DNA from 4 places in the Velazquezella soli genome. Region 1 is predicted to be linked to each of the others. Evidence: predicted binding sites of a transcription regulator. Region 1 holds the regulator's gene; each other region holds the start of a gene.
The links. Region 1 encodes LexA, which represses DNA repair genes until DNA is damaged. Its sites were predicted from a motif close to TGTTCNNNNTGTGTTCNG; they were not measured.
Positions count from the first base shown of each region.

Region 2: a site for LexA is predicted at 2,817-2,834, ahead of def (peptide deformylase). Genes of this name have one in related genera too.
Region 3: a site for LexA is predicted at 3,126-3,143, ahead of AC0JZ8_RS19240 (glycosyl transferase). Genes of this name have one in related genera too.
Region 4: a site for LexA is predicted at 2,565-2,582, ahead of AC0JZ8_RS20780 (DUF2461 family protein). Genes of this name have one in related genera too.

Region 1 covers NZ_CDRNXF010000004.1:2,321,835-2,327,235, reverse strand. The annotation lists gene AC0JZ8_RS14735 (ComEC/Rec2 family competence protein) at 1-1,905, shown strand, start outside; gene lexA (transcriptional repressor LexA) at 1,886-2,605, opposite strand; gene AC0JZ8_RS14725 (VOC family protein) at 2,798-3,673, shown strand; gene kdsA (3-deoxy-8-phosphooctulonate synthase) at 3,678-4,523, shown strand; gene eno (phosphopyruvate hydratase) at 4,652-5,401, shown strand, end outside.
Region 2 covers NZ_CDRNXF010000004.1:60,970-66,370, reverse strand. The annotation lists gene AC0JZ8_RS03905 (hypothetical protein) at 1-493, shown strand, start outside; gene truA (tRNA pseudouridine(38-40) synthase TruA) at 481-1,245, opposite strand; gene fmt (methionyl-tRNA formyltransferase) at 1,245-2,180, opposite strand; gene def (peptide deformylase) at 2,239-2,754, opposite strand; gene AC0JZ8_RS03885 (DNA recombination protein RmuC) at 2,960-4,072, shown strand; gene AC0JZ8_RS03880 (ribokinase) at 4,122-5,024, shown strand; gene AC0JZ8_RS03875 (hypothetical protein) at 5,119-5,401, opposite strand, start outside.
Region 3 covers NZ_CDRNXF010000004.1:3,209,677-3,215,077, reverse strand. The annotation lists gene AC0JZ8_RS19260 (F0F1 ATP synthase subunit B) at 1-414, shown strand, start outside; gene AC0JZ8_RS19255 (F0F1 ATP synthase subunit B) at 419-904, shown strand; gene AC0JZ8_RS19250 (ribonuclease HII) at 957-1,667, opposite strand; gene AC0JZ8_RS19245 (PA0069 family radical SAM protein) at 1,908-3,065, opposite strand; gene AC0JZ8_RS19240 (glycosyl transferase) at 3,196-3,726, shown strand; gene moaB (molybdenum cofactor biosynthesis protein B) at 3,736-4,287, opposite strand; gene AC0JZ8_RS19230 (4-(cytidine 5'-diphospho)-2-C-methyl-D-erythritol kinase) at 4,284-5,201, opposite strand; gene AC0JZ8_RS19225 (tetratricopeptide repeat protein) at 5,220-5,401, opposite strand, start outside.
Region 4 covers NZ_CDRNXF010000005.1:50,790-56,190, forward strand. The annotation lists gene AC0JZ8_RS20765 (LacI family DNA-binding transcriptional regulator) at 1-612, shown strand, start outside; partial or broken gene AC0JZ8_RS20770 (ribokinase) at 801-991, shown strand; gene AC0JZ8_RS20775 (DUF3253 domain-containing protein) at 1,460-1,717, shown strand; gene AC0JZ8_RS20780 (DUF2461 family protein) at 1,872-2,522, opposite strand; gene AC0JZ8_RS20785 (DUF2256 domain-containing protein) at 2,754-2,906, shown strand; gene AC0JZ8_RS20790 (LacI family DNA-binding transcriptional regulator) at 3,347-4,423, shown strand; gene AC0JZ8_RS20795 (extracellular solute-binding protein) at 4,489-5,401, shown strand, end outside.

The DNA.
Region 1 (5,401 bases):
ATCGGAGAGCGCGTTTCCGGCCGTGCCCGTCTGTCGCCACCCTCTGGCCCGGCGCTTCCCGGATTGAACGATTTCGCCTTCTCCTCCTACTTCGATCAAATCGGGGCCGTTGGCTTCTTTTACGGCGCGCCTAGCGTACAACCGGCGATCGATGACCAACCCGGGTTATGGTCGGACATGCAGCGAGGGCTTTTTGCGCTTCGCAGCGCAATCGGCAATCGCATCCGCGATACGGTCAAGGGGGATGCGGGCGCTTTTGCTGCCGCAATCGTGACCGACGAGCGCCGTGCAATTTCCCGTGAGACGACCGAGGCGCTTCGTCTGTCCGGGCTGGCCCATATCGTCGCGATCTCAGGCCTGAACATGGCGCTGGCAGCCGGTATCTTCTTCGTCGGCGTCCGCTCCGTCCTGTCGCTGTTTCCAGGCTTTGCGCAGGCCTATCCGATCAAGAAGTTTGCCGCGTTCGGTGCGCTTGTCATGGCGACCGCCTATTACCTGATTTCCGGGTTCGGGGTTTCCGCCGAGCGGGCCTATATCATGATGGCGGTGATGCTGGTCGCCGTGCTCGTCGATCGACCCTCCATCAGCCTTCGCAACGTCGCCCTTTCGGCAATCATTATCCTCGCCATCTCGCCGTCGGAGATTTTGGGTCCGAGTTTCCAGATGTCGTTTGCGGCAACCGCGGCACTGGTGGCAGGGTTCGCCCTCTGGACGCGATATTTCGCGAAAGGTAAGGAGGATACAAAAGGTAGCAACCGGTGGATAACGGGTGTCGCGGCGACGTTCCATTTCATTGCCGGGATCGTGGTGACGTCGCTGATCGGCAGTACTTCGACGTCGATCTATTCGATCGAGCATTTCCACCATCTGACCACCTACGGCGTCGCGGCCAATCTCGCGGCCATGCCGATCATTTCCTTCGTGGTGATGCCGGCAGGGCTTGTTGGCATGTTGCTGATGCCGTTCGGGCTGGATGCTCCCTTTCTGTTCATCATGGGCGAGGGGTTGCGGATCGTCATTCGCATTGCCGAGATCGTCGCCGCATGGGGCGGCGATATTGCCATCGGCCGGCAGAACCCGCTTTTCCTGCCGCTGGCGACGGCAGGCTTTCTGCTTCTGACGCTGCTGCGCACGCAGATGAGGCTGAAAGGCGCGCTGTTCATGGCGGTGGCTTTGGTCTTTGCGGTCCGCTCAGGCTCGGCGCCGAGGCCTGATATCGTCATATCCGAAGACGGCGCATCGGTCGGCGTGATCAAGGACGACAAGATCACCCTCAATCGAACCCGACCGCCGGGATTTATCTTCGATCAATGGCGGCGAGCGCTGGTGCTTGAGACCGGAGAACAACCGCTCGCCTTGCCGGTTCTTGCCTCTTCGGAACCAGCGGGAGGTGCCAGCCTTGCGAAAAGCGATGACAAACGCCCTAGACCACATTCGCGACCGGATTTGACGGGCCGGGAAATCGAATATGTCAGGGGCTTTCTTCAAGCATTCACGCCCGGACGATTTGCCTGTCTGCCGAAAATCCTGTGCGCGGTGCAGACTGCTCAGGACATCCGGATCGTCACTGTCGAAGACAACCGATACACCGGTCTTGCCTGCGATTTCGGTCGGATCATCGTCTCGCCCGGCGCACGCTTCGATACTTGCCGCTCCGGCGCCTTGCTTCTCAGCGGGCGGACGTTGCGCCGGACTGGCGCACTGGAAATCACCATTATTCCGAACGCGACAGCGCCAGACATCAAGATTACGGCGGCGATGCGAGACAGCGCACAGACCTCAAGCCGTCCGTGGAGCGTCCACCGGTTCTATGACTGGCAAACGCGACAATTCGACTTTGGCATCCCGGAGGCTGTTGCTGCGCATCTCCGGGATGACAGCGTTCTCAATGATAGCGGCGAATAAGGCCGACAAGCTTGCCCTGGACCTTCACCCGGTCGGGCGGGAAGATGCGGGTCTCGTAAGCGGGGTTTGCCGCTTCCAGTGCGATCGAGGCACCCTTGCGGCGAAACCGCTTCAGGGTCGCTTCTTCCTCATCGACCAGGGCAACGATGATATCGCCTGGACTTGCGGTGCTGGTATTCTTGATGATGACGGTATCGCCATCGAGGATGCCAGCATCGATCATCGAATCGCCCTTCACTTCGAGCGCGTAATGATCGCCGGAACCCAGCATCTCGATCGGAACGGCGATGTCATGGGTGTTGTTCTGGATCGCGGAGATCGGCACGCCGGCAGCGATTCGACCCATGACCGGGATGTTTGTCGAGAACGGATTGTCCGCCATGACCGGCGCCGGCTTCTGAGCGACGACCGGTTGCGTTTTGCCAAGGCTTCCCTCGATGACACTGGGAGAAAAACCCCGTCGCGGATGAAGGTTCGCCACATAGGCGTCAGGCAGCTTGATCACTTCGAGCGCGCGTGCTCTGTTCGGCAGACGGCGAATAAAGCCACGCTCCTCGAGCGCGGTGATCAGCCTATGGATGCCGGACTTCGATGCAAGGTCGAGAGCGTCCTTCATTTCGTCAAACGACGGCGGCACGCCTGATTCTTTCATCCGCTCGTGGATGAACAGAAGTAACTCCTGTTGCTTGCGTGTCAGCATGGATGGGACCCTCAGAATTGGAAACAAATGCAGAACGGACGCTATATGTTCTATCTGTGTTCCGCAAGCCCCAAATTTTTGCTCAAGAATAGTCTCATTTCAGCGTTCGATCACGTATTCAGTTCGTGCGCAGCACTTGCCGAGTTTCCCGCGATAGCCAATGTTCTGCGGAATAAGACTTTGGGGGTGTAAGTGGGTAACAAGTCAGTCGATCATTTGGTTCTGCCCGTTGCAGATCTGGCGTCAGCGCGGGGGAGGTTGACCGCTCTCGGCTTTACTGTGGCACCTGAAGGTGTTCACCCTTTCGGCACAGCCAATGCCTGCATATTCTTCGCGGATGGCTCGTATCTCGAGCCGCTGGCCATTGTGAACCGTCGGCAAGCCTCGCTTGCGGCAAAACGAGGCAACGTGTTCACCGATCGCGACATCCGCTTCCGCGGCCAGCGGAAAAGGGAAGGTCTATCGGCGGTGGTCGTCGGGACGCAGGATGCAGCGGCCGATCATATCCGTTTTGTGGACGGGCACATGTCTGCGGGCGAGATGCTTCAATTCTCCCGCCCGATGCAGTTGCCCGATGGTGGGGAGAGCGAAGTCTCATTCCGTCTGGCGTTCGCGGCAGTCCCCGAGGTCGATGACATCTTGCTGTTTTCCTGCCAGCGAATGGCCGCATTACCGGCAGATCGCGGTGGTCTTGATGAGCACGCAAACGCCGTTACAGGCCTTCGAGAGATCGTATTTTCTGCAGATGACCCGCTGGAGTTTCTGCCGCTTTTCGAAACCGTGTTCGAGACGCAACCCGAGCAAGGGAAAGACGGTCTGTGGATCGCAGCTGCCAATGCCGGCATCCGCATTCAATCCAACGACACGTTCAGCGACGAGTTCCGGTCTTCGATGAAGCCCTTGTTATCGTCGCGCCTCGCTGCGCGCGGGATCATCTTCAAGACCACCGATCTCGCCGTGACAGAGATCACCCTTGCTGCTAATGACGTCGCATTCATCCGCAGGGATGGCCGCGTGATCGTGTCGGCAGCCCCGGGGCAAGGTGTGGTTTTCGGTTTCGAGGAATAGTGAAATGACAGTCTCCGCCAATTCTGAAGTGTCCGTGGGCGAGGGGAGTTCGAAAGTCGTTTTCTCAAACACGGCAAAGCTCTCGCTGATTGCCGGTCCCTGCCAGATGGAAAGCCGTGATCATGCTTTCATGATCGCCGGCACGCTTGTCGAACTCTGCAAGAAACTCGGCATCGGCCTCGTCTACAAATCCTCCTTCGACAAGGCCAACCGCACGTCGATCTCCGGCAAGCGCGGCATCGGCTTGGACAACGCGATGGCGATCTTTGCCGATCTGAAGACGGAATTCGGCTTTCCCGTTCTGACCGACATTCACACTGAAGAGCAATGCGCTCTCGTGGCGGATACGATCGATATCCTGCAGATCCCCGCCTTCCTGTCGCGCCAGACGGACTTGCTCGTCGCGGCCGCAAAGACGGGTTGCGCGATCAACGTGAAGAAGGGCCAGTTCCTGGCACCCTGGGACATGAAGAACGTCCAGGCGAAGTTCCTCGAAAGCGGCAATCCCAATGTGATGCTGTGCGAGCGCGGTGCCTCGTTCGGCTACAACACGCTTGTCTCCGACATGCGCTCGCTGCCGATCATGGCGGCTCTCGGAAGCCCCGTTATTTTTGACGCAACCCATTCCGTGCAGCAGCCCGGCGGCCAGGGCGGTTCTTCCGGCGGCCAGCGCGAATTTGTCGAAACGCTGGCGCGGGCAGCCGTCGCCGTCGGCGTTGCTGGCGTCTTTATCGAAACCCACGAAGACCCTGACAACGCACCGTCCGACGGTCCGAACATGGTCCACCTGAAGGACATGCCGCGCCTTCTGGAAAAGCTGCTGGCCTTCGACGCCATCGCAAAAGGCTGACGGCGTCGAAAAACCGCCGAATTGACTGGATTGTAATCCGCGTGTCATCGACGATCGCACAATGTCGATGACACGCCTGTTCGCTGAGCCTGCGAATTCAGGCTCGCACATTAACCGAGGAGAGACCCTTGACCGCCATTACCGACATCATCGCTCGCGAAATTCTGGACAGCCGTGGCAATCCGACCGTCGAGGTGGATGTTTATCTGGAAGACGGCTCGATGGGCCGCGCCGCCGTTCCGTCCGGTGCCTCCACGGGTGCGCATGAAGCCGTCGAACTTCGCGATGGTGGCAAGCGCTATGGTGGCAAGGGCGTCGAAAAGGCTGTCGAAGCCGTCAACACCGAGATCTTCGACGCGATCGGCGGCTTCGATGCCGAAAGCCAGATCCACATCGACAAGACCCTGATCGCGCTCGACGGCACCCCGAACAAGTCGCGCCTGGGTGCAAACGCCATTCTCGGCGTCTCGCTTGCCGTTGCCAAGGCCGCAGCCGAATCGTCCGGCCTGCCGCTCTATCGCTATATCGGCGGCGCCTCCGCCCATCTTCTTCCGGTCCCGATGATGAACATCATCAACGGCGGCGCTCACGCAGACAACCCGATCGATTTCCAGGAATTCATGATCATGCCTGTCGGCGCCGAGACGCTGAAGGATGCCGTGCGCATGGGCGCGGAAATCTTCCACGTCCTCAAGAAGGAACTGGCAGCGCAGGGTCACAACACCAATGTCGGCGACGAAGGCGGTTTCGCACCGGGCCTGAAGAGCGCTCCGGAAGCGCTCGATTTCATCATGAAGTCGGTCGAAAAGGCTGGCTACCGGCCGGGCGACGACGTTCACCTGGCGCTTGATTGCGCAGCCACCGAGTTCTTCAAGAAC
Region 2 (5,401 bases), 2.3 Mb from region 1:
GCTGCGCTCCTTCTGGGCCTTTGTCTGGTGTCTGCCGGCAATGTTCGTCACCTGGGCCTGGTGGCGGATGATGTTTCTGCAGGCGATGCCGCCGGGGACGAAGACCGGTGGCCTGTTCTTCTTCCGGCTCGGCATGCTGGAGGCGATCGACTGGATCCTGCCGCTCATTCTGGTGGGCATCGTCTGCGCGCTGTTCGGGCTCGGCCAGAAATTCCCGACGATGGTGATCGTGGTCAACTGGCTGTCCGTGCCGTTTGCCTACGCCTATGCGGTTCTGGCGGCAGCCTTCATCCTGCCTGTGGGCATGACCGGGTTTCTGGCGCTCCTGCATCTGTCGCTGCTGATCGCCGTCGTCGTCGCGCTGACGCGGGTGATGCGCATGCTTTGCGGCCCGCAGCCGCTGCTGGTGACGGCACTGGTGATGGTGCTGATCGTGCCGGACATGCTTCTGTCCGAGGTGCTGCAGCGGTTCCTGGGCGTCTATCCGTCCTGACGGTCGTCAGGATAATCCACCTTCATGAAATAGAGGCCATCCGGCGGTGCCACCGGGCCGCAGCGCTTGCGGTCGCGTGCCTCGAGCGCTGCCCTCACGTCTTCGGGCGTGACCTTGCCTTGTCCGGCGATCTTCAGCGTGCCGGCAAAGGAGCGGATCTGGTTGTGCAGAAAGCTCTGGGCCGAGGCGCGGATTTCGATCAGATCGCCTGAGCGCGTCACGTCCAGCCGATCGAGCGTCCGGACCGGGCTTTTCGCCTGGCAGTGGGTGGAGCGGAAGGTGGTAAAATCGTGATGCCCGACCAGCATCTGGGCTGCGGCATGCATCGCCTCGTGGTCGAGAGGTTTTGACACCCACCACGCCCGGTTCGCCTCGAGCGCCAAGGGAGAAGGGCGGTTGAGGATGCGGTAGAGGTAATGCCGCTTGGTGGCCGAGAACCGCGCATCGAAGGTCTCGTCGACGAGGCTGACATCGATGACCGAAACCTTTTCCGATGCCGTCATCAGATAGGCGTTGACGGCGTTGCGCAGCTTGTACGGCACCCACTCGCGGGAAAGATCCGTATGAACCGTCTGGCCCCAGGCATGTACGCCTGAATCGGTGCGCCCTGCGCCACGGACCGATACGGTCTCGCCGGTCAGCTTCAGGATCGCTTTCTGCAGCGCGGCCTGCACCGAATGACCGTTGTCCTGCATCTGCCAGCCCACATAGGACGTGCCGTCATATTCGACGATCATCTTGTAACGCGGCATCAGGCCACCCGCATTCCGGCCGTGATCGCCGTGCCACGCAGGAAATCGGCCGCATCCAGCGCCTTGCCGCCGGCCTTCTGCAGCCGCGTCAGGCAAACGGTGCCATCACCGCAGGCGATCGTCAGGTGGTCGTCCAGCACCGTGCCGGCGTCTCCCTGCCCGGAGCCCATTGCGGACGAGAGAACCTTGATCCGTTCCGGCTTTCCGTTGATCTCGGCCTCGAACCAGGCGCCCGGAAACGGAGAGAGCCCGCGGATATGGTTGTGAACGTCGCGCGCCGGTCTCGAGAAATCGATGCGAGTTTCGACCTTGTCGATCTTCGACGCGTAGAGCACGCCGTCAGCAGACTGCGGTGTCAGCGGCAGGTCGCCGGCTTCGAGCTTCTCCATCGCCTCGACCATGGCGCGGGCGCCCGTCAGCATCAGCCGGTCATGCAACTCGCCTGCGGTCATGGCCTCGCCGATCTCGACTTCCCGGGTAAGCGCGACCGGGCCGGTATCGAGGCCCTTTTCCATCTGCATCACCATCATGCCGGTCTTTGCATCGCCGGCCATGATGGCGCGCTGGATCGGGGCAGCTCCGCGCCAGCGCGGCAGCAGCGAAGCGTGGCCGTTGTAGCAGCCGAGCCGGGTGCCGGTCAGGATCGCTTCGGGCAGAAGCAGGCCATAGGCGACGACCACGGCGACGTCCGCCTTGAAGGACCTGAAGGTCTCGCGGTCTTCCTCGCTTTTGAAATTGAGCGGTGTCAGGACCGGAATGCCGAGCAGTTCCGCCGCCTGATGCACCGGCGACTTGACGAGATCGAGCCCGCGGCGCCCGCCGGGACGCGGCGGCTGGCTATAGACCGCGACGATCTCGTGGCCTGCCTGCTTCAGGTTCTGCAGTGTCGGCACGGAAAATTCCGGCGTGCCCATGAAGATGATGCGAAGAGACATGGACCTTTCGCGCCCGCAAGGAACGCGCCTTCATACCGAGATTGCCTGCAAGCGATGGCTAGACCGCCTTCGCCTTGGCAGCCTTGGTGAACCTCTTGACCACCATTTCGCGCTTCAGCCGCGATATATGGTCGATGAACAGCACGCCGTCCAGATGGTCGATCTCGTGCTGCAGGCAGGTGGCGAGCAGGCCATCGGCCTCGATCACGTGTTCCTTGCCGTCGCGACCGATATGCTTGACCGTCACGGACGCCGGGCGCTCCACCTCGGCATAGTATTCCGGGATGGAAAGGCAGCCTTCCTCATACACCGATCGTTCGTCCGAAGAGCGGATAATTTCCGGATTGATCACCACGATCGGGTTCTTCTCGTCTTCCTCGCGCGACACGTCGACCACGAGAATGCGGCGGGCAACGCCGATCTGGATCCCGGCAAGGCCGATGCCCGGAGCGTCGTACATGGTTTCCAGCATGTCGTCCGCGAGCTTCAAAAGAGCGTCGTCCACCCGTTCGAAAGGCTTGGACACCTGACGCAGGAGCGGATCGGGGAGAATGATAAGCGGCTTGATCGTCATGGCGATCCCATAACCTATCTTTTTCGCCGATGGAACAGGCCCGGATCGCCGTTTTCCATCAATGTTCCCGTTTTGATCTTTCCAATCCGCGGTTTTCTGCTAGCTTGCCGCCATGAATGACCTGTTCCCCGAGATTTCTGGTTTTCTGGAGAGCCAGCACCCCCTGGTGCTGATGGCTGCTTCCTGCATCTTCGGCATGCTTCTGATGCTGTTTCTCATGCGTATTTCCGGAAGTAGCGGTCGCCAGGCGGAAGACGCAGAGGCCCGCATGGGCGAGTTGATGCGGATGCAGGGGGAAATGCAGGGCAGGCTTTCGGCGATGGGCGAAACGCTCGCGGCGCGCCAGGTCGAGCTCAGCCAGGTCGTCGGACAGCGGCTCGATGGCATGACCCACCGGATCGGCGCAACCATTACCGAACAAACCAGATCCACCCATGACAACCTGCGCCAGTTGCAGGAGCGCCTGGCCGTCATCGATGCTGCGCAGAACAACATTCAGAGCCTAGCCAAGGATGTCGTGGGGCTGCAGGCGATCCTCTCCAACAAGCAGACGCGTGGCGCCTTTGGTCAGGGCCGGATGGAAGCGATCGTTTCCGACGGCCTGCCGATGGGCGCCTTCGAATTCCAGAAGACCCTGTCGAACGGTTCGAGACCCGATTGCGTGATCCGCATGCCGAACGGCTTGCCGCCACTGGTCATCGACGCGAAATTTCCGCTGGAAGCCTGGAATGCCTTTCGCGAGGCGGCTGCACCCGAAGCGCGACGGGCGGCATCCCAGCAGTTCCGTCGCGACATGGAAGTCCACATCCGCGATGTCTCGGAGAAATACCTGATCGCCGGAGAAACGCAGGACACCGCTTTTCTCTTCGTGCCATCCGAATCGATCTTTGCCGAGATCCACGAGCATTTCGAGAGCGTGATCCAGAAGGCGCAGCGCGCCCGCATCGTCATCGTCTCTCCGTCGCTGCTGATGCTGTCGATCCAGGTTATCCAGGCGGTGCTGAAGGATCAGCGCATGCGCGAACAGGCGCATCTGATCCAGGGCGAGGTGGCCTTGCTGATGGAGGACCTCGGCCGGCTGGACGAGCGGACCCGCAAGCTGCAATCGCATTTCTTCGCAGCCCAGAAGGATGTCGAGCAGATCGTGACGTCGACCGAGAAGCTCGGCCGGCGCGGCGCACGGATCGAAGCGCTCGAACTGGAAGCACCAGTGGCCGCCCCGATACCGCAGACTGGACCAACCCCCACAGCTCCGGCATCCGGCGCAGTCGAGAGCCGCACCGGATCGCTGCGCCTGAGGGTGGTTGACGAGGACTGATCCTCTCGGGCAGTGTCAGCCCGCATTTCACAAAACAGGCAGGCACAGCATGATTACCGTCTTCGGCTCCATCAACATGGATCTTATCGCAACGACGGAGCGGTTGCCGGGCCCGGGCGAAACGGTTGTGGGTTCGACCTTTGCGACGGCCTCCGGCGGCAAGGGTGCGAACCAGGCACTGGCCGCCCGCCGCGCAGGCAGCGACGTGCGCATGGTCGGCGCTGTCGGAAACGACGGTTTTGCAGACCCGGCGCTGGCTTTGCTCCAGGCATCCGGAACTGACCTGTCAGCGGTCACGCGGACAAACATTTCAACCGGCACAGCACTGATACTGGTCGGCGATGACAGCGGCGAGAACATGATCGCCGTCGTGCCCGGTGCCAATGGCACGATCGGCGAGGCGCAGGCGCAGGGCGCGGTGGAGGCCATGTCTCCATCCGACACGTTGATGCTGCAGCTCGAGATCCCGCCGGCAGCCGTCGAGGCGGCACTGCGCGCAGCAAAGGCAAAGGGCATCCGGACGATGATCAACACCGCGCCGCTGACGGCCGATGCGGTTCGACTATCCGGCCTCGCTGATATCGTCGTCGCCAACGAGACCGAATTTGACCTTCTCGCAGGGAGCCCTATCAGCGACGCGAAGACGCGCGAAGAGGTTTTGCGCCGCCTTCACAGTGAGACCGGCCAGACATTCGTGGTCACGCTCGGTGGCGAAGGTGTCGTTGCCATGCTTGATGGTGAAATCCTGTCGGCCAAGGGCCTGAAGATCGAGCCCGTCGACACGGTGGGCGCCGGCGATACGTTCTGCGGCTATCTGGCTGCGAGTCTCGATCGGGGGATAGGCTTTGCGGATGCCCTGCGGCGCGCAGCCGTTGCAGGTTCACTTGCCTGCCTCGAAAGGGGCGCCCAGCCGTCTATCCCTCAGGCGACGGCCGTCGAGGCGCGGCTCTGATACCGCTCAGCAAGTAGAAACGACTGGACCCGCCTCCCGGAAGGGAAGGCGGGTCCATCAGACGACTACCGGTCTAGTTCAGGGGGGCGTAGAACTAGAGGGGGCGGTCCGGCAGGTCGTCGATCGTGATCTGTCCGTCGTTGTTCGTGTCCATGCGGGCGAACAGCTTTTCGGTGGCGGCTGCGGCCTCTTCCTTGCTGATCTTGCGATCGCGGTTTTCGTCGATCATGCGGAACATGGCAGGACCCATCATGCCGCCGTCTGGTCCACCCCTTGGACCGCGGTCCCTGCGGGCTTCCCGGCGCTCATGCCGGTCGTGGTGGCGGTCACGGGCCTGTTCGCGGTCGGCACGTGGTCCGTCAGCCTTAGGGCCCTCA
Region 3 (5,401 bases), 890 kb from region 1:
CTCATGAAGAAGGTGATCGTTCCGCGCGTTGGCGGAATCATCGAGGATCGTCACGATCGTATCGCCAAGGATCTCGAGGAAGCCGGCCGCGCCAAGGCGGAAGCCGATGCTGCCGTCGAGACCTATGAAAAGGAACTGGCCGCCGCCCGCGCCAAGTCGCACGGCATTGCCGAAGCGGCCCGCGAAGCCGCCAAGACCAAGGCCGCTGCCGACCGTAGCGCCATCGAAGCCGAACTGGCCGCAAAGCTCAGTGCAGCAGAAACCCGCATCGGCGAGATCAAGGACAAGGCTTTTGCTGAAGTCGGCCAGATCGCCGAAGAGACCGCATCCGCCATCGTCGATCTCATGATCGGCGGCAAGGCAAGCGGCGATGACATCAAGGCTGCCGTCGCGGCCGCCAAGACGGGGGCCTGATCGCATGGCATTCGACGCAACATTTTTCGCACTCGTTGGTCTCGTCATTTTCCTCGGCATCCTGATCTACATCAAGGTGCCGGGCATGATGGCAAAGTCGCTCGACGAACGCGCCGCCAACATCCGCAGCGAACTCGACGAAGCCAAGAAGCTTCGCGAAGAAGCCCAGGCGCTGCTGGCTGAATACCAGAAGAAGCGCAAGCAGGCCGAAGCCGACGCTGCCAGCATCGTGGCTTCCGCCGAACGCGAAGCCGCTGCCCTGACGGAAGAAGCCCGCCAGAAGACGGAAGAATTCGTCGCCCGCCGCAACGCGGTCTCCGAGCAGAAGATCAAGCAGGCGGAAGCAGATGCCGTGAGCGCCGTTCGCGCTGCCGCCGTCGACCTCGCCATCGCCGCCGCCGAAAGCGTCATCGCCCGCAAGGCCGATGCAGCAACGCAGGAAGCCCTGTTCAGGGACGCCGTAGGTACGGTTCAAACGCGCCTGAACTAAGCTTCAGATACATGAATTAAGAAAAGGCCGGGCGAAAGCTCGGCCTTTTGCGTTATGGGGTGAGGGTAATGTCCGAGGCCTGGAGATCGGCGAGATCGTCTTCCGGCAGCGGATCTTTCCGCATCGGACGAAAGCTCATCCGGTGGAGCGGGCAGGGGCCGTGGCTCGTAATGCCGTCGCGGTGCTGCTTGGTGGCGTATCCGACATGCTTGGCAAAGCCATAGGCCGGAAAAACGGTGCAGGCGCGACCCATCATCCGGTCGCGGGTGACTTTCGCCACGATCGAGGCCGCGGCGATGGAGACAGAGCGGCTATCGCCCTTGATCACGGCCTTGCCGGGGCAGGCGAGCCCAGGCGGCATGTCGCGGCCATCGGTGAGGAGATAGGCCGGCTTGATATTCAGTCCGATCACCGCACGCCGCATGGCGTCGAGACTGGCGCGCAGGATGTTACGCTCGTCGATGAGGCGCGGACCAGACGATGCAATCGACACATGCGCCGTCGCCATGATCATCGCAAACAGCGCTTCCCGCTGCTTCAGGCTGAGCTTTTTGGAATCGTCGAGACCGGGTGGAATGTTGTCGGGATCGAGAATCACGGCGGCTGCCACAACCGGACCCGCCAAGGGACCGCGGCCTGCTTCGTCGGTGCCAGCCACCGGCCAATGTCCGGCATCCCGCGCCATCAGCTCCAGGCTGAAATCTGGAACAAATGGCGTCTCTTCAAACAATGTCGGAGAATCGGGCGGCGTGCGAAGCAACATGGCGGCAGTTTCGCACGCCCGCCCGACCTCCGGCAACCCCCGGACAACGAGTGCGGCGTCGTTGCCCACCATCGGGGGCGCCCTTTCGGGATGATGGTGGGAACCGGGGGTCTTTCGGCAGGTGATATGCGGGAACCGTGCCGAAATTCAAAATTAATCGACCTGAATGAAAGTCGCTGTAACTCTCGCGACGTCATCAGGCCGTTTCGCAGGGACGACGGGTGCCCCTGCAGGCCAAATTCAAAGCAGCGAAAGCTGAATGCCCGCGCCATTCGGACGAACAAACAAATCGTCCCTAAGCGGCACGCCCCGACGCGTCATGCCGAGCCGCTTCGTTGCCATCTCGAAGCGTCGCCCGATCTGCCAGGCGTAAGGACCGGTGCCCTTCATCCGCTTGCCGAACTCCGCGTCATAATCCTTGCCGTCCCGCATCGAGCGAACGAGCGACATCACATGCCGGTAGCGGTTCGGGTAATGCTGCAGCAGCCAGTCGCGGAACAGCGGCGCCACTTCCAGCGGCAGACGTAAGAGCACGTAACTCGCCTCCGTTGCGCCGGCAGCGTGCCCCGCTTCCAGGAGCCGCTCGATCTCGTGGTCGTTCAGCGCCGGAATGATCGGCGAGGTGAACACAGCTGTCGGTATGCCAGCGTCCGAGAGCGCTTTGATCGCCTCGAGCCGTTTGGCGGGCGTCGACGCGCGCGGCTCCATGCTGCGAGCAAGCTTGCGGTCGAGGGTGGTTAGCGATATCGCGACCTTGGCAAGGCCCTTCGACGCCATGTCGGAAAGAATGTCGATGTCGCGGGTGACCAGCGACGATTTGGTGACGATTGTTACGGGATGGTTGGCCTTCTGCAGGACTTCAAGGATCTGGCGCATGACGCGCCATTCCCGTTCGATCGGCTGGTAGGGATCGGTATTGGTGCCGATCGCAATCGCCCGGACCTTGTAATCGGCCCTGCTCAGTTCGCGCTCCAGAAGCTTCGGTACGTCAGGCTTGGCAAACAGTTTCGATTCGAAATCCAGCCCCGGCGAAAGCCCCATGAAACTGTGGCTCGGCCGCGCGAAGCAGTAGATGCAGCCATGCTCGCAGCCGCGGTACGGGTTGATCGAGCGGTCGAAGGGAATGTCGGGAGAATCGTTTCGGGTAATCGCGGTACGTGGCTTTTCCACCTGCACCTCGGTCCTGAACGGTTCCAGTTCCTCGATCGTCTGCCAGCCGTCGTCGAAAGCCTCGCGACGCTCCGTCTCGAAACGTCCTGAAGGGTTCAGTCCGGCGCCACGACCGCGCCGGCGATCCCCCTCGATCCGGAGGCCGGAGGTCTTCACCAATGCATCGGCAATATCAGCCGTATGAGCAGGCGCGAATGCGTCCTGCCGCAAATGGGACAGCTCGTTCATGGGGCACTCCTGACGGGAAAAATTCCCGTTCTCGAATGACAAGATTCCTATCGCGACATTGAGAACAATGCAAGAACAAACTCGCAAAGGATTTGTGGCAATCCGTTGTGCAATGCGCTAGACATTGAAAATGCTGACTGTTTTGTTGGAATGCCGGGATCAGGAAGCCGAGCTCGCGCAGACGTTGTCCGTCCTTGTTTCCGCCGCGGTGGAGGGGTTGGTCAGCGATGTCGTGGTGCTCGATCACAACTCGCGCGACGGGTCCTCCCGTGTCGCGGATGCGGCCGGCTGCCGTTTCCACAGCGCCTGGGATATCGTCGATATCCTGCACAAGGCGCGCGCCGAATGGCTGCTTCTGCTAGAGCCCGGAGCGCGTCTCCAGGCCGGCTGGATCGACGAGGTGATGGAATATCTGGCGCTCAACCGTCAGCCCGTGCGGTTCTCGCCTTCGCGAACCTACCGCAAGCCGTTCCTTACAAGGATCGTCCGTTCAGTCCCGCCGCTCGAGCAGGGGCTGATCCTGCCGAAGCGCGAAGCCGTCGCGCTCGCAAAGTCCGGCATGGGTCTCGTGGATGTCGCCAAGGCTGTGACGTCAGCCGCAAAGCCGTCGAGACTGGTGAGCGAGATGATCCCGGCGTGGGTTGCCGCGTCCGCGCGATAAATTAGACCGTTACTTGCCCGAACCGCGCCGCAGATGCTCGTCCAGCCGCGCCATAATCTCGATGAAGTTGCAGGGCATGTGGCGGTAGTCCAGCTGCGCTTTCAAGATGCCGTCCCAGGCATCCTTGCAGGCACCGGGAGAGCCTGGCAGCACGAAGATGAAGGTTGCATTGGCAACGCCGCCGGTGGCCCGCGACTGGATCGTCGAAGTACCGATCTTGTCGTAGGAAATCCGGTGAAACACCTCGGAAAACCCGTCCATCTTCTTGTCGAACAGCGGCTCCAGCGCTTCCGGCGTCACGTCGCGGCCGGTAAAGCCGGTTCCTCCGGTGGTGATGACCACGTCGATCTCAGGGTCGAGCGTCCATTCGCGCACCTGGCCGGCAATACGCTCCTTGTCGTCGGGCACGATGGCGCGTGCCCCAAGCCTGTGACCGGCCTCCGCGATACGGGCAACCAGCGTATCGCCAGATTTGTCGTCCACCATAGTCCGGGTATCCGACACGGTCAGTACCGCGATCGAAATAGGAATGAACTCGCGCGTTTCGGCGATCTTGCTCATGGCTTTGCTCCGACGGTTTCGACCGCTTCGAAATACCAGTCCGGCTTCAGGGCGGTCAGCGCCTGCGCGGCGGCTTCCGCGTCTGTCTTCGAAGGGAACACACCGAAACAGGTCGCTCCGGATCCGGACATGCGCACCAGCTCGGCACCTTGCGCTGCGATCATCGCGGAGAGTTCCTCGATCTCGGGGATGAGCGCGCGAGCTGGCGGCTCCAGGTCGTTGCGAAGCGTTTTCAGGTAAGGCAGCCAGCCGCCTGCGTCGGTCGGCGTCGGCGGCAGGGCCGCGTTTTCCTTGTCCACCAGTAGCTTGAAAATCTCAGGCGTCGAGACGCTGATCAGCGTGTTGGCGAGCACGAGGGATAGGGACGGCATGGTCGGCAGCGGTTCAAGCCTTTCGCCGATGCCCTCGGCCAGAACGGCAGCCCCCGTCAGGCACATGGGCACGTCGGCACCCAGCGAAAGGCCAAGCGCCAGAAGGGCTGCTTCCGGTATCTCCGCATTCCACAGCCGGAACAGGCCGCGAAGCGTGGCCGCCGCATCGGCCGATCCGCCTCCGATCCCGGCTGCGATCGGTAGTTTCTTCTCGAGGTGGATCGAAACGGGAGGCGCCGGAAAGCCGTTGGAAACCAGCTGCTGGCGAAAGAGATCGCGCGCCTTGATCACGAGATTGCCTGCCTGACCCGCCTCGTCATTTGAAAGCTCGGACGCAAAGCGGCCGGAAACGGAAAACTCATCCGATTCCGAGAGCGTGAAGGTCAGCTCGTCACCCAGATCGGCGAAGGTGACGACGCTTTCCAGCAGGTGAAACCCGTCATAGCGAAGGCCCACGACATGCAGGCCAAGATTGATCTTCGCAGGCGCAAGTTCTGTCAGGGCCACCTCTGTGGCGGCGTCTTGCGTATCGGATATGGTCATGCTGGAAAGCCCGCTTTATCAGGATTTCTTGTCGGGATTGGCAGGTGCCGGCGGGGCAGGCGGCACTGGTGCTGCCTGGCCGCGATCGGCCGTCGTCGCGTTCGGATCGAGCGGCGGCAGGCCGTTGGCGATCTTTTCCTTGACCATTTCCTTGTTGACGTCCTCGCCTTCGGAAATCAGCGTCCGGTTCCACTGGTAGA
Region 4 (5,401 bases), on a different contig from region 1:
ATGGCGCGGCTTCTCCAGCGCAACATCAAGGTGGTGCAATTCCTGTCCGGGCAGGAAAAGCTGCCAGAGGCTGATTTCGTCGGTATCGACAACTTTGCGGCGGGTGCGAGTGCGGGCAAGCTGATGGGCATGCTTGCGGGTTCCCATCCGGGAAAGGTCATGGTGATCGCGGAAACCATGCAGTCGCTCGACAGCATCCAGCGCCGCCTTGGCTTCGACCACGTGATCAACAGCGCCTTTCCGCATCTGACCTGTCTGCCGTCCATCGAAACCCACGCCGACGAGGCACGTAGCCAGCAGGTGATGGCCCGCGTGTTGGCCGGCAATCGCGATGTTTCCGGAATCTACGTGCTGAGCGCAGAGGCTCGCGTGCCGATCCTGGCTGCTGCCGGAAACGTCGATCTCGGCACCATTGCCGTGGTTGTCCACGAGCGAACTCCCTTCACCGAACAGGCGCTCCGGGACGACCGTATCGATGCCGTGATCGCACAGGATCCGGGCCATGCGGTGCGCAGTGCAATTCGCATCATGCGCGCCCGCTCGGATGCCCGCGAGCCGCTCGCCGCACAGGAAAAGATCCGCATCGAAATTCTACTCAAGGAAAACCTTTGAGCCATATGAAGGGCGGCGCGCGCGATTGGTCAGAGGCTTTGATTTGGCCGGATGCGGAGCAAATAAACGAGCGTTTACATTTACTTGCGCCTGGCGGCGGGACTTCGGCGACCGGTGATGTGCAATAGGCAATTTTGGGAAAATCCAGAAAAGACTATGGCGGCCGTCGCCTCCAGACGGAAAGACAAATTTCTAAGACCGCACCCAGCCCCGCTGTCGTCGTTTTCGGCAGTCTGCATTACGACATCATCGTCAAATGTCCGGTCCGGCACGGCCGCGCAAAGGCGAAACAGTCACCGGCTCCGCCTGGAACCCGGCATGTTGCGGCAAGGGCGGCAACCGAGCGGTTTCCGCAGCCAAGGCCGGCGTGCGCTCGGCAACCCCGTATTCGGACAACGTCGAGATCTGCAGCGGCGTCCCGGTCATGATGCCTGCGACGCGGACGCGGGTTTTCGCCTCAAGTCCGATCAGCAATACCATCTATGACGCCTTCAGGTTCGTTACCACTGTTGCTATCGAGCAGTGGCTCAAGTATCCCAAGCTGACAATCAATGGCGCCTCCAAAGCCTCTGCGATGACGGGGTGGCGCATCGGTTAGATCTTGAGTAACGATCCGCTGCGTTTCCCGGCAACTGAGACAGCGTCAAAAGCCGCCGCATGGTTGAACGGTTTTCCATATCGCTTTGCCTGAACGAAGTAGCTCTCTCGCTTATTCAAAACGGAGCCGTCCAGCGCAACACCACCGCTGTAAGACATATTGCGCAGAGATGGTCTTGCCTGATGCTTTGCTGAGACAATGTAACTGTCAAATGACCCGCGAGACAGTTCAGTTAAATGGGGACGAGCCATGCGAGCGAATGCGGAATCGACCATTTTAAGTTTTGTCGTCAGTCGACCTGATGGGACGACGTGCCCGAGCGAAGTTGCGCGCAGCCTTGCAAATGATCACAACGCTCCGCTTGAGTGGCGTGACTACATGCCAGCCGTCCATGAAGCGGTTGATGCCTTGATTGCGCGACGAGAGATCACCCTTTCCTGGAAATCTGTCGTAATGGGGGAGAGAGCCGGTCCCTACCGTATAAGTGCTCGCAAGCAAAATCTCTAATGCCGAGACGTCTGCGGCCACCTTGTTAGCGTCCTAAACAATCTCAATGACAGGAAACCGATCAAGCACATCCCGACCGTGCTGATAGTCGCGAGCCTACTTTTTCATCTCTATAAGCTTCGGGTCAGTAAGTTTGCGCGTAAGAGCCTTCCGGTTATCGAGACTCGGGGAGCTTAGTCGTTGCCCGATTGATGTAATCGACCAGCGCGCGGGCAGCGGCGAATGATTTTACTATTTCCTCGACAAGATTGGAGGACACGAGCATCTCGTCAGAAACGTTGCGACAGGCTCCGAAGTTTTTGAGATTGAAAAAGTCGAGCGCGTCGTGATTTCTGACGTACCCGCTGGCGCTCAAATCATGACCGCCCGTCAGACCATTTGGGAAATATGTCCGAAATAATGGACCCTCGACGATCCCTCTCCATTTGCCGGTGTGGCTTGCGATTGTTTGCCGCAAAATGCGGGCAAGCCGTGGCGGGGGTAGCAGCGCTCCGCCTCCGCTGTATGAGCTGTGCGGAGAGATTTGCATGTAATATGTCGCGGCTGCGTTCTTCGAAGGCGAAACTCGCAACGTGATGCAGCAGGTGCCTTTCGAGATAGACGCGGCACTCAAACATTTGCGGGGATCTCGGTTGGCCTCATCTACGCGCTTGTCGATCGACCCTGTGCTATTAGCCAACGCTAGGGTGAATTCAATTAAGTCGCGGCGCGCGCAATCAAGTCTAGCTCGGTTGTCGTCGAGCCACTCGGCGCCGTGATTACTGGAGGCTTCCTCTAGAAATTCAAAAGTCGATCGGTTGATCATCCACTGTCTCAAACATGGCAAACCGGCCTGTCATAGAACGGGCGGAACGTAAAGTGAACGGAAATAGCTCGAGCGGACATGAAAAGAGTTGGAAGTCGGATGCTTCCAATCGCTGATTGCTACCCCCAGATAGGGTAGGGCTCGTGGAATTGCCACTTCGGTAACTGAGCGGCGAGTGGTTCGTTCGCATTTCGTAAACACGTTGAATAGGAGAGGATCCATATGGCGAGAATGGTCAAGAAAGCGGATCTGCCGATAAAAACGTGTGCGACATGCGGAAAACCTTTTGCATGGAGGCTGAAGTGGGCCAAGAACTGGAGCGACGTGAAGTACTGTTCTGAACGCTGCCGCCGCTCTAAGCTCAAGCCATTACCCACGTCATGATCACGTTGCTAGCACAATAAATCGTGCAAGACCCGTCGAACGGTGGGTGTGTTGGCGCACGAGCGTATCGCGCCCTCGCAGAAACCTGAACGTGGCCGCAGCAACGGAGGCGAGGAACGTTTGCTCGTCGATCCTCCCAGCTGCAAGTGACCCTACCATATAGCTCTCGATTTGAAGGAGCCACTTACTGGGGACGGGCTTTTTCAAGATCATGCAAAGCCATTGGGTCCGGAGCCTCCTCAGCATCCCGCTGTAGGCGAGACCGTGAAGCGGATCTCCCATACGCTGAAGGCAACAAAAGCTACCTCCGACGGTCACCTATTCCCTTCCAGAAAGGACGCGACGATGCGATTGTTTTCGCCTCCATGTGAGGGCTTGACAGCCCGTCGCTCAAGCTAATACGTATTAGCTAATACGATTTAGCAAGTGTAGGGTCCGCGATGAACCGCAAGTCCACGGGTGAACATTCGGCCGCCGCTGCACCGACAAGCGCTGATGTCGCACGCCTCGCGGGTGTCTCCCAAGCGACCATTTCCCTCGTGCTCAATGGCCGGGATAGTGCCGTGCGCATTTCTCCGGAGACACGGGAACGCGTGATGTCCGCCGCTGCCCAGTTGGGCTACACGCCCAATCATGCCGCCAGAAGCCTGCGGCAGCGCAGCACCAAGATCATCACTTTCATTCTGCCGACCTTGGAGAATCCGTACTTCCTAGAGATCGCGAGTGCGGCGCAAGCGGAAGCCAGTTTGCGCGGATATTCGGTCACGATCATTTCGTCCCGCAACGAACTGAGCGAGTTTCACACTGCGCTCTTGTTGCAAGGGGCGGCTTACGACGGGATCATCGTCGCAGGACACAATAACTGCGCTGCTCCGGAACTACCTGCTCTCGTAAAGCGCGGTGTCGGCGTTGTCGTGCTGCAGGAGCCTAGCCCCGCACCGGAAATTCAAAGCGTCCGCGTCGATCTTGAGAGAGGTGGATATATCGCCACCCGCCACCTCATTTCGCTTGGACATCGGCGCATCGCACACTTTACCCAGGCGCTGCGAAGTTCGCATGGCGGACACGACCGTATCGATGGCTATCTGCATGCGCTTTCCGAGGCTGGTCTGCCATTCGATGAAGATCTCGTTGTGGTGACCGAGAATTCGCTGTCAGGCGGCGTCCTCGCCCTTGACCGCATCCTGGCGCTTGACGTCCCGCCGACGGCTCTCTTCGCCTATAACGACCGGCTCGCGATCGGCGCTTTGCATGGATTGCGCAAGCGCGGGCTGAGGGTGCCGGATGATTTCGCCGTCGTCGGTTTCGATGGCATTGCCTTCGGTGGCTTTACTGCCCCGACGTTGACAACAGTCGACAGCTCCCGGGAGGAGCTCGGGAAGCTGGCAATGCAAGCGGTCATAGATGCAATCGATAAGAAGGAAGGGCGGCAGGATCATCTGCTGCCCGTTAGGCTACTTGTGCGCGAATCGTGCGGTGGAACGGAGGTCGATTCGGAGGGAATGCCGCACAACTGAAAACATGCCTTCCCGGCATGTGTGTCGAGGGAGGCGTTGGAAATTGACACTCATGGGAGGAAGACATGACGCAATTTATCAATCGACGTACCATTTTGAAGACCGGCGCGGGTCTCGGCGCGGGGCTTGTGACCGGCGCGCTCGGCATGCCGGCGCTTGCACAGGAAAAACAGCTGACATTTGCCGTCTGGGGCGGCGATTCAGAAGTTGCTGGCTACAGGAACGTGATCGCCAAATTTGAAAGCGCCAATCCCGGCGTCAAGGTCAAGCTTGATGTGATGCCGTTCGCGCAATTCTACCAGCAGGTCGATACGCGCCTTGCGGGCCGCCAGGCGCCCGACCTCTTCCGCGTGACCTATCAGCAGATCGGGCGATACGCGAGCAACAAGGCCGCCATCGACCTTACGCAGTATCTCGAGAAGGACTTCGGCAAGGGCTTCACACCTGCCGTCTGGAGCGCCGTCAACGTCAAGGGCACTCCCTACGCGCTGCCGCATCACACCGATACGTTTGCCCTGTTCTACAACGAGGAACTGCTGGAAAAGGCCAATATCGCGGTACCGTCCAGCCTCGACGAAGCTTGGACATGGGCGGCGTTCATCGACAACGCCAAAAAGCTCAAGACGCAGGGCGGCTCATCCTATCCGTTCGCCATGAGCTGGCAGAACGGCGCCGTGCATCGCTGGATGTTCTATCTCTACCAGCATGGCGGGCGCTTGCTGAGCGAGGACCTGACGGCCTCCCGCATCACCGAGAAGGCCGGCATCGAGACGATTGCATGGACACAGAGCTGGTTCACCGAAGGACTGGTTCCGCCCAGCACCTCGGTCAAGAGCGCCGAGAAGGTGCAGAACCTGTTCGCCAACGGCACGATCGCCATGATGCTGAACGGCAATTGGCAGATTCCCTTCGTCGAGCAGCAGATGAAGGCCAAATGGGGCGTCACCTACCTGCCGCGTGACGTCGCAATGGCCGACG